DNA from 3 places in the Clostridium sp. TJA032 genome. Region 2 is predicted to be linked to each of the others. Evidence: predicted binding sites of a transcription regulator. Region 2 holds the regulator's gene; each other region holds the start of a gene.
What was found. Region 2 encodes LexA, which represses DNA repair genes until DNA is damaged. Its sites were predicted from a motif close to CNAACANNTGTTNG; they were not measured.

Region 1 (5,374 bases), on a different contig from region 2:
CTAAAGTCCCATTAGAGATAGTCTGTAAGACTTCTAATCCATGTGCTTTCTTTCCAGGGGCTTTCTTCTTTTTCCCGCCTTTAACATCTTTATACATTATCTTTAATGCATAATAAATTATGGAATATAATATAACTATAAATATTATTCCAAAAACCCATGTCATTAGTTTAGAAAACATCACTTCACCTCTACATATTTTATATTTCTTTTATATTTTACTTTATTTAATAACTTGATTATACAATAAAAGCTTACAATTTCATAATCATAATTAAAATCCTTAATTATTATATCATTTTAAAAAGTGAAATTTATAATATTTATATTTTTATTTTACTTCTTTTTAAAACTTTTAATTAAAATTTCTTCTATAAGTTCATATATTAATAAAATTCATAAAATATAGCTATCAGAATAAAAAAATTCTGGTAGCCATAATATGTTGTATACTAAAATAATATATTTACTTTTTTAAATTATATTCCTCTACTCAAGATATTTTTTTAAATACTTCCCTGTATAAGAATCTTTATTTTCTACTATTTTTTCAGGTGTTCCAGAAACTACAATTGTTCCACCCTTATCTCCACCTTCAGGTCCTAAATCTATTATATAATCTGCACATTTAATCATATCTAAATTATGTTCGATTACAATTACTGTGTTTCCTCCCTCAACTAACCTTTGAAGAATTTTAACAAGCCTATTTACATCATGTATATGAAGTCCTGTTGTAGGCTCATCTAAAATATATAAGGTTTTTCCTGTACTTCTTTTAGATAATTCATAAGCTAATTTAATTCTTTGCGCTTCTCCACCTGATAGCTGTGTTGAGGGTTGCCCTAGTCTTATATAACCTAAGCCAACATCCATTAAAGTTTGAAGTTTATTTTTTATTCTTGGAATATTTTCAAAAAACTCCAAAGCTTCTTCAACTGTCATATTTAAAACATCTGCTATATTTTTCCCCTTATATTTAACCTCTAAAGTTTCTCTATTATATCTTTTTCCCTTACAAACTTCACAAGGAACATAAACATCAGATAAAAACTGCATTTCTATCTTTATTATACCATCTCCACTGCAAGCTTCACACCTTCCACCCTTTACGTTAAAGGAAAATCTACCAGGTTTATATCCTCTCATTTTTGCTTCTTGAGTTTGAGAGAAAAGCTCTCTTATTACATCAAAGGTTCCAGTATAAGTAGCTGGATTACTTCTTGGCGTTCTTCCTATAGGACTTTGGTCTATATCAATAATTTTATCAATATTTTCATAACCTGTTATATCTTTAAATTTTCCTGGTAAGTCCTTAGCTTTATTTACTATCTTATTTAATCCCTTATAAAGAATTTCATTAACCAAAGTACTTTTTCCAGAACCAGAAACTCCAGTAACCATAGTTAAAGTTCCTAAAGGAAATTTTACATTAATATTTTTTAAATTATTCTCCTTAGCTCCTTTAACAGTTATGAAATTTCCATTCCCTTTTCTTCTTTCCTTTGGAAGTTCAACTCTTTTAATTCCTGTTAAATATTTTCCTGTTAAAGAATTTTCATTTGCCATAACTTCCTCTAAAGTTCCTTTAGCAACTATTTCTCCACCATGTTCCCCTGCACCTGGTCCTATATCTACTATATAATCAGCTTCTCTCATAGTATCCTCATCATGTTCTACAACTATAAGTGTATTACCAAGGTCTCTAAGTTGTTTTAATGTAGAAATAAGCCTATCATTATCCCTTTGATGAAGTCCTATTGAAGGCTCATCTAGTATATATAAAACTCCCATAAGTTGAGAACCTATTTGAGTTGCAAGTCTTATTCTCTGTGCTTCTCCTCCTGATAAAGTTCCTGCCTTTCTTGCTAAATCTAAATAATCTAATCCTACATTTATTAAAAAGCTTAATCTAGATTGAATTTCCTTTATTATTTGATTACTTATTATTTTATCTTTTTCTGAAAAATTAATAGAATTTATAAAATCTAGTTCTTCTCTTATAGCTAATTTAGTAAACTCAAATATATTTTTTCCTCCAACAGTAACCCCTAAAGCTTCAGGCTTAAGTCTTGCACCTTTACATTTAGGACAAGGATTATCACTCATATACTTTTCTATTTCATCCTTTAAAGCATCTGAACCTGTTTCCATATATCGTCTTCTTAAATTGTTTATTTCTCCTTCAAAGGAATGATTATAAACTGATTCTACATTTTCTTTTTTATATGTAACCTTTAATTTATCCTTTTCTCCATACATTAAAACTTCTTGTACCTTCTTAGGCAAATCTTTATATGGAGTATCTAAATCAAAATTATATTTCTTCATTAATGCCTTAAGAACAGAATAAGTCCAAGCATCCTCCTTAAGTCTTGCATCTCCCCAAGTAGAAATTGCCCCTTCTCTTATACTTAAATCTTTATTAGGAACAACTAAATTTTCATCAATTTCCATTAAAGTTCCTAACCCATCACATCTTTCACACTTTCCAAAAGGAGAGTTAAAAGAAAACATTCTTGGAGATAACTCCTCTATGCTTATTCCACAATCAACACAAGCAAAATGCTCACTATAAAGTCTATCCTCTCCTCCTATTAAACTAACTAAAACTAAACCATCTGCCATTTTAAGAGAAGTTTCTATAGAATCTGTTAATCTTCCTTCAATTCCTTCCTTAACAATTATTCTATCTACTACTGCCTCTATATTATGCTTAATATTTTTTTCAAGCTTTACTTCATCCTCTGTTAAGTCATAAATTTCTCCATCTATTCTCGCTCTAACAAAACCTTGTTTTTTTATATTTTCAAGAACCTTTTCATGATTTCCTTTTCTGCCTCTTATTATTGGTGCTAAAATCATTATTTTACTTCTATCTGGAAGTTCCATAACTTTGTCTACTATTTGGTCAACAGATTGTTGAGATATTTCTTTTCCGCACTTAGGACAATGAGGTACTCCAACTCTTGCATATAATAATCTTAAATAATCATAAATTTCTGTTACTGTACCTACAGTTGACCTTGGATTTCTAGAGGTGGTTTTTTGGTCTATAGATATGGCTGGAGATAAACCTTCTATTGATTCAACCTCTGGTTTATCCATCTGTCCTAAAAATTGTCTTGCATAAGATGATAAAGATTCTACATACCTTCTTTGCCCCTCTGCATAAATAGTATCAAAGGCTAAGGAACTTTTACCAGAACCTGATAGTCCTGTAAATACAATAAGCTTATCTCTTGGAATTTCTAAGCTTATATTCTTTAAATTATGTACTTTTGCCCCTTTTATTATTATTTTGTCCTTCATAAAACTCTGCTACTAAAACTATATAAACTTTGTAATAAAATAAGTTTTAAGTGTGTAGCTCTCCCTTCTTTTATATTTTTATATAATTAATTTTCTCTTTAATTTCTTGTAAAACAAACTTCTATTTTATTATGTCTTTAAAGCTTATTTATTATATACACTAAAAGTTATTATTTATAAATAATACTTTGTATATTCTAAAAAGCAAACGTAAGTTCGTATACAAATATTTTAATTCTCTAAAATTTATATGTCAAATTCTTTATATAATAATCATTATTATTTTCATAATCTTAGAATAATACAAAATTCTGTTTCATAAATTATATTGAAGTAACTTTTAAAGTCATTTCTTTAGGCATTAATAAATTTGTTTTTTAAGACTCCTCCAGACGATTTGTTAATGCCTAAGCTTTCAACATTTTACACCTCTAACATCTGATAACAAAAAATAAAGAGTGTATAGCATATATAAATGCTATCACTCTTTTATAGAATTTAAAGTATTAAGGCAATTTTATTGTTAATTTATTAAATATTCTCTTTAACCTATTAATAGGACTATTTTATCATATATACTATAGGTATAGTTATGACATATGTCTTATAATATCGGCTTCTTTAGGAGGTATAAACTCTTGGTACTTATAAATGATAGAGAAATTTTAATGAAATTAATATATAAATATGAACTTCAATCAATTTTCCCGAAGGAAATTATCCCCTTATTAGAATTACATATGTTTAAAAAGAATGAACACATTTGCTTTATGAATGAAGAACTTAAATATTTATACTTTTTTATTCATGGAAAAGCTAAGGTTTATAAAACCTTGCCAAATGGTAAGTCTTTACTTTTAGAATTTTACGAACCAATTCAATTAATTGGTGATTTAGAAGTTATATCAAAGGTAAGAGCTAATTGTAGTATAAAGGTCTTATGTAAAAGTCTTTGTATTGCTATTCCTGTTAAGGAAGTAAATAATATAGCCCTTAAAGATTTAAACTTTCTTATGTATATAACTAAAAATCTTTCAAAAAAATTAGAAAGATGTTCTGTAAGTAGTTCCATAACAATTACATATAATTTAGAAACCAAACTTGCAAATTACCTTTTAGCAAGAAATGAACACATAATAACTATAGATAATTATTCAAACTTAGCAGAACTTTTAGGTACAAGCTATAGACATTTAAATAGAACTTTAAATAAATTAATAGAAGATAAAATAATAAGCAAAGAAAAAAATGAAATAAAAATTTTAAATATAAAAGCTTTAGAAAGCCTTTGCATAGACTTAAAACAATAATTCCCTAGTTTATTAAGCTAAAAAGCATAATAAAACTAGGGATTTTTTTATTACAGATTACTCTTTATTTAAATTATTTATTACTAATTTAGTAACTATAAATCTTATCTTTTCATAAGAAACCTCTTCTTTTAAGTTTTCCTTAATAGGCTTTAACTTTCCATAACCTACTTCCTTTATGGCATCTAATACTAATTCTTCTTCTTTTTTTGAAAATAATGAATCAAAATCTATTTCAAAATCTATCTTATTTCCTTCTTCTAAATATTGTTGAATATGAGAGAGAAGTGTTGTTATAGATAACTCTCTTTCCTTTGCAATAGCATAAAGTTTTTCTCCCTCTTTAAGCATATCTATAGTAATTTCAAAGGATTTTTTCTTACCACTATTTCTCTTTAATTTTTTATCCATATCTTCCTTACTAACCTTTTCTCCTTCTTCCCATTTAACATTTATATTATTTTCTTTAACATATTCCTTTATTACCTTTATAAATACCTCTCCATATTTTTGTATTTTCTTTTCTCCAACTCCTGTTATTTCTGAAAGTTGATTTTCATTTACTGGTATTCTTACGCTCATTTCCTTAAGAGTATTATCCCCAAATACTATATATGGAGGAACCCCTTCTTCTAAAGCTATTTCTCTTCTTAAAGTTCTTAAAAGGTCAAATAATTCATTATTTTTATATACTTTTTTAAGCTTTCTTTTTTCCTTAAACATAACTTTTTCATTTCCTTTAAGAACCTCAA
Region 2 (5,374 bases):
TGAGTTAGAAAATTCTAAGGCTACTTTAGTTGAAAGAAAGTTAGAGATAGAATCCTTTCAAGATTATTTAAATAAGATAAATCAATTGTTTTTAACTTCTTTGCAAATGAGTGAAGATGCTAGTAAAAGAGCGGAAGAGGAATTTGTTAAAAAACTTTCTATAAAAGATGTTACTATAGAGAGATTGCAGAGAAGAGAGGAAGAACTTTTAGATAAGGATAAAAAAATAAAAGAAGAAAATAAGGAAAAAGAAAAGGAAATAGGTAACCTTAAAGAGAGTATAAAGATTTTAGAAAAAGATAAAAGTACTTTATCTCAATTAGTTTCTAGAAATTATGATTTAATCGAGAAAAATAAAGAAGAAATAAGTTATTTAAAGGGATTAGAAGGACTAAAAGAGGAAAATGAAAAATTAAAAAATCAGGTTGAAGAGGAAAAAGAAGTTATAAAAGATAAGGAAAATAAAATAAAATCTTTAAAAATTGAAAAAGAAGCCTTTGAAGAAAAATTAACTTTTTATATAGAGAAAGAAAAAGAGTATAAAGAGGAACTTATCTCCTTAAAATCTTTTATAGATTCTTTAAGAAAGGACCATAAAAAAGAAATTGAATTATTAGAAAATAAATATTCTAATGCTATAATAAAAGCAGAAGAGAAAATGAAGTTAGATTTTGAAAGGAGAGTAGAATTAGAAAGAAAGTCCTTAGAATTAGATATAAAAACATTAAAATATGAAAAAGAATTATTAGAAAACAAGTTAAAATCTTAATTTATTAAATTAAAGAAATTCCTAGGAAAGTGTTTGAATTTATAGAATAAATAAAAGGAGGAGTTATGAGAAAGGTAAGATATTTTTTAACTCCAGAAGCTTATGGCTCAAATGGAGAATTCATAGATAAAATTGGTACATTAGGAGATTTAGTAGTTGATACTGGAATGCTATTAAGGCCTCAATTTGATAAAACTATTCCTAGTATTAAAATATTAAATTCTTTATTTCGAAAAGGGTGGTGCCCAAGAAGTGCTGAGTGGGAGCCTTTTGAAATAGATTTACATGAATATAATGAATTAGTTGAATATCTTTTAAGTTTACATTTAAACAAACCATATAAATTAGAATAATTCAGATGATTTATTTAAATATAGTATATATAATTTTGTATATAAATTTTTAATAGAATGGGGATTAATATTAAGTTAATAGTAAGAATATAAAAAAATGTAGGGAAATTTGTTTTTTCACAAATTTCCCTACATTTTCTGTAAAAAACTTACATGTATTTTTTTATTTAATAAGCTCTATAAATACCTACTAATTTTCCAAGAATAGAGCAGTTTTCAACTATTATAGGTTGATAATTTTTATTTTCAGGTTGAAGTCTTATAAATTCATTTTCTTTAAAAAATCTTTTTATGGTAGCTTCGTTTTCTATTAAAGCTACAACAATATCACCATTTGAAGCTATATTCTTTTGTTCTATTATTGCTAAGTCTCCATCTAATATTCCTGCCTCTATCATACTATCTCCAGTAACCTTTAAAATAAATAAATCATTATTATGTTTTACGTAATTTATAGGCATTTGGAACATATCCTCTATATTTTCTGTAGCTAAAATAGGCATTCCTGCTGTAACTTTACCTATAATAGGAATATCTATTAGCTCTTTATCTTCCTTAGATAATTCTATAATTTCTAAAGCTCTTGGCTTAGTTGGATCTCTATATATTAACCCTTTTTTTTCTAATCTTTTTAAATGACCATGTACAGTTGAAGTTGATTTTAAGCTTACAGCTTGACAAATCTCCCTTACTGAAGGTGGATAACCTTTTGATTTTGTAAATTCAATTAAAAAGTTGTATATTTGAGTTTGTTTATCTGAATTTTCATTAATAATCATAGCAATTGCACCTCACGATTCTTTGGTAATATTATACCACAGTAGAAGAAGTATGGCAAACTTATGTTCTCATGTCTATAAAAACTAATTTTAATTAACTTTTATTTGATAAAGAATAATATTTTTGTTATAATGAAAAGATGATTTTTAAGTAAGAGGTGAACTTTATGGATAAAAAAGTATTTAACAATGATGATTACTGCGATATATATAAAGGTAGAATTTGCGATAATTGTGGTGATTGTTTAGAAATGGAAGGAATAGATACAAAGGCCATAAGAATAGCTGATATAGCAAAGGAAGTTGAGGAGAATAAGAAAATTGAAGAAACTCTAAAAAGACTTGTTGAAAAAGAGAGGGAAGAGGAAGAAGAAGACTTTGAGGAAGCTCTTACAGAGGAAACTTGGGAAGAATACTTAGCTAAGCAAGAAGATTATGAAGATGCTTTTGAACATATTGAATATCTTGAAGATATAGATTTTAATGATGATTTAACTATGGAAGAAATGACTGAAGAAGTTTTTCCAGGGGTTAGAAAACTTAAAATAAAAGATAAATAAAGAAAAAATGATAAAAACAAGGCGCTAGAACATATGTTCTAGTACCTTGTTTTTATCATTTTAAATTAGAGAGTGGATTTGTTTTTACTGCCTCTCTTAATCTTTCATCATCTACATGAGTATATATTTGAGTTGTTGATATATTTTCATGACCTAATATATTTTGCAAACTTCTTATATCTACATTTCCGTACTTATACATAAGAGTTGCTGCTGTATGTCTAAGTTTGTGAGGAGTATATTTTTGATCTTTAAATCCTGCATTTTCTATATGTTTTTTAACTAAAATTTCAACACTTCTTTTATTTATAGGTCTATATTTACTTGATAAAAATAAATATTTTTTTGATTCCTCACTAGCTTTAGAATCATTTCTATTATTTAAATAATTTTCTATAGATTTAATAGAAGCCTCATTTAAATAAACGGTTCTTTCTTTATCTCCTTTTCCTATAATTGTTAAAGTATCTCCTTTGATTTTATCTATTTCTATATTACAAAGTTCTGATAATCTCATTCCACAATTTAAAAATAAAGTTAATATGCAATAATCTCTGTAATAATTTTTATTTTTTTTATCCATAGAGTTTAAAACAGCTATGCTTTGTTCTAAGGTTAAATAGACAGGATGCCTTTTATTTATTTTAGGAGATTCTAATTCTTCTGTAGGGTTTTCCTGGATTAACTTTAGTTTTGAACTTAAAAATTTAAAAAATGATTTTAAGGTTGCTACTTTTCTAGCTCTAGCATAAGTGCTATTATTTCTAACTTTTTCTAAAAATGCTAAGAATGAATATATATCAGATAAACTTATATTTTTTATAAAATTATCATCTAAGTTAGAGGCATCAACTTCTTCTATATTTTCAAAGGATATATTATTTTCTAAACCTTTATAAATTTTTAAAAATTTAAAAAATAAGCCTAAATCAACAGAGTAGGCATCTACAGTATTAATTGATTTTCCTTTTATGTTTTCTAAGTAATTTAGAAATTCAATAACTCTTTTAGGATGCTTCGATTTCTCTAAAAAATCAAATTTGAAATTTTTATTATCTATAATTTCTACTTTAGAATCATTTTTCAAATTTGTTTTTTTAACAGAATCGATGTTGTTTTTTTCTTTTATTAAATCATCTAAAGCAAGTTCTTTTATCCATCTTTTTATAATTCTTTCATTTACTTTGTAAATTTTAGAAAGCTCCTTAAAAGAAAGATTTCTTTTAAATGTCAGTATATAAATATCTTCTATTAATTCTTCATAGTTTCTATTTATATTTTGAGAATCGTAATAATTATATATTTTATCTAAATTATCTAAATCAGAGTTGCTTAATTCCACCTTTAGTAATTCTTTTATATCATTAGGATACTGAAAATTTTTGAAATGATTTTCTTCTTTAATCATAGTAAAATTCCTTTCAAAACTATTTTATGAGTAAATTTTAGCATGTTTTTGGTTGAAAATCAAAACAACTTCGCTAAATGTATATTTAGCGAAGTTGTTTTGGGGTAATTTTAACAAAATATACCAAAAATATTTATTATATATAAAAACAAATAAAACTTATAAAGATTTTATAAAAATCATAACCAACTTTTGCTTTAGTTTATACCTTTTATCTCACACTAACTTTTTTAATATATGTCTTTTAAATTAAAAGAATGTATATTAAAAAAATAATATATTACGAAAAAGAATTTTGTTTTTAAAATTAAATTGTTTTTATTCACCCTTCTATCTCTTCAAATATTTTTAGCGAAGTTATAAAGTAATACTTTAAGTAAACATATGTGTGTATTACTTTTTGTTTAATTAAGATATTGCTTTTAATGATAAAAATAAAAATTAGAATTAATATATAATTTCTATATTAATTCTAATTTTTTTATAGTATTATGATAATTCATAAAGATTATTATTTTCTTTTCCATCTGGTATGCTTCTTAAATAAGCTTCTCCATTCTTTGAATGGGATATTATAACCCCTTGAATTTTACCCTCTTCTGCAAGTTTAACACCTTCTGCTTTTGAAACAGTTTTTCCACTACTTAATATATAATCTGTAATCTCTCCATTATTATTTTTCTTTACTTTAACTATTTTATTAGCCATATAAATACTACACTCCTTTTGAACTATTTTTATATTATTTTATATAAAATTTAAAAATTTATGCTCTGTAAAAAATGGTAGTTATTTGTTATAATTAAAGTATAAAAGGTTTACATTAAGAGAATTAAGAGGTGATTATTTTGTATTTAGAAAAAATTAATAAAGCAAAAAAAACTATAGAGGATGTAGTTATAAAAACACCTTTAATATATAGTGAGGTGTTTTCTAGAAAATCAGGTAACAATGTTTATATGAAATGTGAAAATCTACAATTAACAGGAGCTTACAAAATAAGAGGTGCTTTAAATAAAATAAGATCTTTATCAGAGGAAGAAAAAGCAAATGGAGTTGTTTGCTCCTCTGCAGGAAACCATGCTCAAGGTGTAGCCTTTGCAGCAAAACAAGCTAATGTTAAAGCTACTATTGTAATGCCAAAAACTACTCCTTTATTAAAAGTTCAATCAACAAAAGATTTAGGTGGAAATGTTGTATTATCAGGATATGTTTATGATGATGCCTTTAATGAAGCTAAAAGGATAGAAGAAGAACAAGGAGCATTATTTATTCATCCTTTTAATGATATTGATGTAATTTGTGGACAAGGCACTGTAGCCTTAGAAATATTTGAAGATTTAAAAGATGTAGATGTTATTCTTTGCCCAATTGGTGGAGGTGGCTTAATAAGTGGAGTTACTTTAGCTGCTAAAGCTTTAAATCCAAAGGTTAAAGTAATAGGTGTTCAAGCTGAAGGTGCTAATGCTATGGTTAAGAGTTTTAAAGCTGGAGAAGTTATAGCT
Region 3 (5,374 bases), 500 kb from region 2:
GTAAACAAATAAAAAAACTGCTACAGAATTAAACATAGCAGTTTTTATTTATTTACCAAATTTAGAATTTAACTAAACTTTATCTTGGCTGTATTATAAGCTTTATAGCTGTTCTTTCTTCTCCATCAATTTCGATGTCTGTAAATGCTGGGATACAAACTATGTCCTTACCACTTGGTGCAACAAATCCTCTAGCTATAGCTATAGCCTTAACAGCTTGATTTATAGCTCCAGCTCCTACAGCTTGTATCTCTACAGTGTTTCTTTCTTTTATTATAGCTGCTAGTGCTCCTGCTACTGAATTAGGATTTGATTTAGTTGATACCTTTAATACTTCCATTATATAAACCTCCTAGACCTTTTTAGGATACGTTTACATTTATAGTTAACGTTTTCCTTTAAGTATAAATATTCTATATACTTCTATTAATTCCTTCTAAAATCTATAAAATATTTTTAAAATTTAAATTTAAATAACAAAACTCCACTAAAAATTTAGTGGAGTTAATTAAAAAAATACATTTTGTAAACAAAATGTATTTTATATATTCATTTATTTAGCATAGTCAACTGCACGAGTTTCTCTAATTACATTTATCTTGATTTGACCTGGATACTCTAATTGCTCTTCTATATTCTTAACAATATTTCTCGCCATCTCAATTGCCCCTGCATCGTCAACTTGATCTGGTTTAACCATAATTCTAATTTCTCTTCCAGCTTGAATGGCATATGACTTTTCTACACCTTCATATGAAGTAGCTATTTCTTCTAATTTTTCTAATCTCTTAATATAAGCTTCTAAAGTTTCTCTTCTTGCACCAGGTCTAGCTGCTGATATAGCATCTGCTGCTTGAACAAGTACTGCCTCAAGAGTTTGCATTTCCACGTCACCATGATGTGCTGCAATTGCATTTACAACAGCTGGTGATTCATGATATTTCTTTGCAAGTTCTCCACCTATAACTGCATGAGGACCTTCATATTCTTGGTCAACACCTTTACCTATATCATGTAAAAGGCCTGCTCTTCTAGCTAAATTTACATCTAAACCTAATTCAGATGCCATTAAACCAGCTAAATATGAAACCTCTATTGAATGTTTTAAAACATTTTGACCATAACTTGTTCTATACTTTAGTCTTCCTAGAAGCTTAATTATTTCAGGATGTAATCCATGAACACCAGTTTCAAAGGTTGCTTGTTCTCCTTCTTCCTTAATGTCATTTTCCACATCTTTAATAGCTCTTTCTACCATTTCTTCAATTCTAGCTGGATGAATTCTTCCATCTACAATTAATTTCTCTAAAGCTATTCTTGCAACTTCTCTTCTAATTGGATCGAAGCTTGAAAGAATAACAGCCTCTGGAGTATCATCTATTATTAAATCAACCCCTGTTAATGTTTCTAAAGTTCTTATATTTCTACCTTCTCTTCCGATGATTCTTCCTTTCATCTCATCGTTAGGTAAGGCAACAACATGTACTGTTGTTTCAGAAACATGGTCTGCTGCACATCTTTGAATAGCAGTAGTAATTATTTCTCTTGATTTTTTATCAGCTTCTTCTTTGGCTTTAGTTTCAAGTTCTTTAATCAGCATAGCTGATTCATGTTTTATTTCTCTTTTTACTTCATCTAATAATAATGTTCTTGCCTCTTCACTTGAAAGATTAGAAATCCTTTCAAGTTCTGATCTTTGTTCTCCGTATAAACTTTGTACACGTTCTTCAAGGTCTTGAATTTCTATAGACTTTTTATTTATGCTATCTTCTCTTTTTTCAAGCATTTCACCTTTTTTATCTAAAGATTCTTCTCTTTGTATAAGTCTTCTTTCAAATCTTTGAATCTCGTTTCTTCTATCACGAGTTTCTTTATCAAGATCTGCCCTTAATTTGTGCACCTCTTCTTTAGCTTCTAATATGGCTTCTTTTTTCATTGATTCAGCTGCTCTTTTAGCCTCCTCAAGTGTTAAGTTTGCTTCTTTTTCTAAGCTTTCCACCCTATTTTGTGAAGCTTTCTGTATAAGAGTGTATTGAATAAACCCTACTACCCCTAATATTATTATTCCTATAAGTATTCCTACTATCATATAAACACCTCCTCGCTTATTCTCTCTATAAAAACACTTCGCGTAGAAAGGTGTCATACTATTCTCACTGTAATTTTTTTGAATATGATAAACCAGTATTTGTTATTATTGTATAGTAATTTTAAACTTATGTCAAGATTACCCCTTGCCTATATTATATGCTAAAAAGCTTATATTATTCTTTATGTAAAAGGGTAATGAAAGCTTTTTTAAGTACTTTGTCTGTTAAATTTATAGATTTTAAAGCTTTTTTATTCTATCAACTGATAAAATTTTAATAAAAAAAAGATAAGGAAACCTTATCTTTTTATTCTTCCTTTTCTTCCTTTTCCTCTGAAACTTCAATAGCTTTTGCTAAAGGAAGAGAATATTTCTCTCTTATTTGATTTTCTATATCTAAAGCAACGGCTGGATTATCTTTTAAGTACTGCTTAGCATTTTCTCTTCCTTGTCCTAATCTTATATCTCCATAAGAGAACCAAGCTCCACTTTTTTGCACTATATTTTCCTTTACTCCAACATCAACTATATTACCTTCTTTTGATATTCCTTCATTATACATTATATCAAATTCAGCTTGTTTAAAAGGAGGTGCAACTTTATTTTTAACTATTTTAACTCTTGTTCTATTACCAGTTATTCCATCACCTTGCTTTATTGAATCTATTCTTCTTATATCCATTCTAATTGAAGAATAGAATTTTAATGCTCTACCTCCTGGAGTAGTTTCTGGATTACCAAACATTATTCCAACCTTTTCTCTTAACTGGTTAATAAATATTACTACACAGTTAGATTTATTTATTGTACCTGTTAATTTTCTTAAAGCCTGTGACATTAATCTAGCTTGAAGTCCCACATGAGAATCACCCATTTCTCCTTCTATTTCCGCTCTTGGAACTAAAGCTGCAACAGAGTCTACAACTAAAACATCTATAGCTCCTGATCTAACTAAAGCCTCTGTAATCTCTAAAGCCTGTTCTCCTGTATCTGGTTGTGAAACAACTAAATCATCTATATTAACACCTAATCTTTTTGCATAAACTGGGTCTAAAGCATGCTCTGCATCTATATAAGCTGCTGCTCCACCTAATTTTTGAGCTTCTGCAACTACATGTAGAGCAACTGTTGTTTTACCTGAACTTTCAGGACCATATATCTCAATTATTCTTCCTCTTGGTACTCCACCAATTCCTAAAGCTATATCAAGGTCTAAACAACCTGTAGATACTGCATCCATTTGAGGAGAACCTTGCTCTCCAAGTTTCATTACAGAACCTTTTCCAAATTGTTTTTCTATTTGCCCCATAGCCATTTCAATAGCTTTTAATTTATCTTTATCTATATTTGCCATACTTAACCTCCTTGAATAACCGAACATAAGTTCTACTATTATTATAATATAAACAAAAAAAAAGTCAATATAAACATGAAGTCCTAAAAGAACCTCATGTCTTAATAATTGACTATTTTTCAAGTTTTAAACCCTTATCTATAGGTATTTATAACATTTTTATTTTTTCTAAAGTAATCTACTCCAGAAATTATTGTTATTATAACAGCTAAATATAAGAATATATTAGGAACATAAGTAAAGAAGTTTCTTAAAAAGCTACTTCCAGCAACTAAGTCCATAATTCCTGGTGAATTTATTATATTTACTTGTAATAATAAAAGCACTATAGCTATTATTTGTATTACAGTTTTTATTTTTCCCCACCAACTAGCAGCTATAACTATTCCTTCTGAAGCAGCTATAGTTCTTAATCCTGATACAGCAAATTCTCTAGCTATTATTATAATTGCAGCCCATGCAGGAACTAATTGTAATTCAACTAAAGAGATAAGTGCTGATGTAACTAATAACTTATCTGCTAAAGGGTCCATAAACTTACCAAAGTTAGTAACTTGATTTCTAGATCTTGCAATATATCCATCTAACTGGTCTGTAACAGATGCTACTATGAATATAAGTGTTGCTATTATACTACTATAAGGCAAGTTTTGGGAAGCTATAAATACTAAGAATATGGGAACTAAAATTATCCTAATTAAAGTTAATTTATTTGCAAGATTCATTGCATACAACTCCTATTAAATCATATTCTAATGCTTTTTCAATTTTAACTTTACAAAACTGATCCTTTTTAGCTCCATTTCCTTTTACATAAATATAACCATCTATATCTGGAGCCATTTCATAGCTTCTTCCTATATAGTATTCTCCATTAAATTTTTCAATAAGAACTTTATATTCTCTACCTACTTTATTTTTATTGATTTCTTCTGATACTTCCTTTTGAAGTAGCATTATTTCTTCTTCTCTTTCTCTCTTAACTTCTTCATCAATTTGATTTTCCATTATAGAAGCTGGTGTTCCTTCTTCCCTTGAATAAGTAAATACTCCAACCTTGTCTAATTTATATGTTTTTATAAAGGATTTTAATTCTTCAAAGTCCTCACAAGTTTCTCCTGGGAACCCAACAATTAAGGAAGTTCTTAAAACTATGTTAGGAATATGCTTTCTTAAATCTTCAATTTTTCCTATAATTTCTTCTTTTGTAGTTTTTCTACCCATTCTCTTTAAAACATTGTTACTAATATGTTGTATAGGTAAATCTAAATATTTACACACTTTCTCATTTACTGCTATTTCTTTTATAAGCTCATCATATATAGCTTCAGGGTAGCAATATAAAACTCTTATCCATTCTATTCCTTCTATCTTAGCTAACTCTCTTAAAACAATATGAAGTCTCTTTTCACCATACAGGTCTACCCCATAATTAGTTGTATCTTGTGCTATTAAAATAAGTTCCTTCACACCTGATTTAGCTAAGCTTTGTGCTTCTTCTACTATGCTATCTAAATTTCTACTTCTAAATTTCCCTCTAATTTTAGGAATAATGCAGTAAGTACAGAAATTATCACATCCTTCTGCAATTCTTAAATATGCAGTAGCTTTATCTGTTGTTATAAGTCTTAGTCCCTCATTAATTGAAACATCACTGTAATTTATAGCTTTTATCTTTTCTTTATTTCCATTTATAAAGTTCATTATGGCTTCATTTATTTTAGCATAATCATTAACACCTAACATTATGTCTATTTCAGGCATTAATTCTAATAATTCATCACCATATCTTTGGGTTAAGCATCCTGTAGCTATAAGTAACTTACAGTTATGACTTGTTTTATATTTTGCCATATCTAATATTGTGTTTATGGATTCTTGTTTAGCTTTTTCTATAAATCCGCAAGTGTTTACTATTATTATATCTGCTT

Region 1: a site for LexA is predicted at 3,518-3,531, ahead of uvrA (excinuclease ABC subunit UvrA). Genes of this name have one in related genera too.
Region 3: a site for LexA is predicted at 3,464-3,477, ahead of recA (recombinase RecA). Genes of this name have one in related genera too.

The regions. Positions count from the first base shown of each region.
Region 1 covers NZ_JBZEFB010000002.1:181,555-186,928, forward strand. Annotated here, with positions in the region: gene AC4FRL_RS07930 (FHA domain-containing protein) at 1-181, opposite strand, end outside; gene uvrA (excinuclease ABC subunit UvrA) at 490-3,312, opposite strand; gene AC4FRL_RS07940 (cyclic nucleotide-binding domain-containing protein) at 3,951-4,622, shown strand; gene recQ (DNA helicase RecQ) at 4,680-5,374, opposite strand, start outside.
Region 2 covers NZ_JBZEFB010000001.1:483,193-488,566, forward strand. Annotated here, with positions in the region: gene AC4FRL_RS02210 (coiled-coil domain-containing protein) at 1-769, shown strand, start outside; gene AC4FRL_RS02215 (hypothetical protein) at 835-1,122, shown strand; gene lexA (transcriptional repressor LexA) at 1,290-1,901, opposite strand; gene AC4FRL_RS02225 (hypothetical protein) at 2,069-2,461, shown strand; gene AC4FRL_RS02230 (tyrosine recombinase XerC) at 2,517-3,521, opposite strand; gene AC4FRL_RS02235 (DUF3892 domain-containing protein) at 4,359-4,577, opposite strand; gene ilvA (threonine ammonia-lyase) at 4,718-5,374, shown strand, end outside.
Region 3 covers NZ_JBZEFB010000001.1:978,787-984,160, forward strand. Annotated here, with positions in the region: gene AC4FRL_RS04465 (stage V sporulation protein S) at 80-340, opposite strand; gene rny (ribonuclease Y) at 554-2,089, opposite strand; gene recA (recombinase RecA) at 2,397-3,443, opposite strand; gene pgsA (CDP-diacylglycerol--glycerol-3-phosphate 3-phosphatidyltransferase) at 3,578-4,168, opposite strand; gene rimO (30S ribosomal protein S12 methylthiotransferase RimO) at 4,152-5,374, opposite strand, start outside.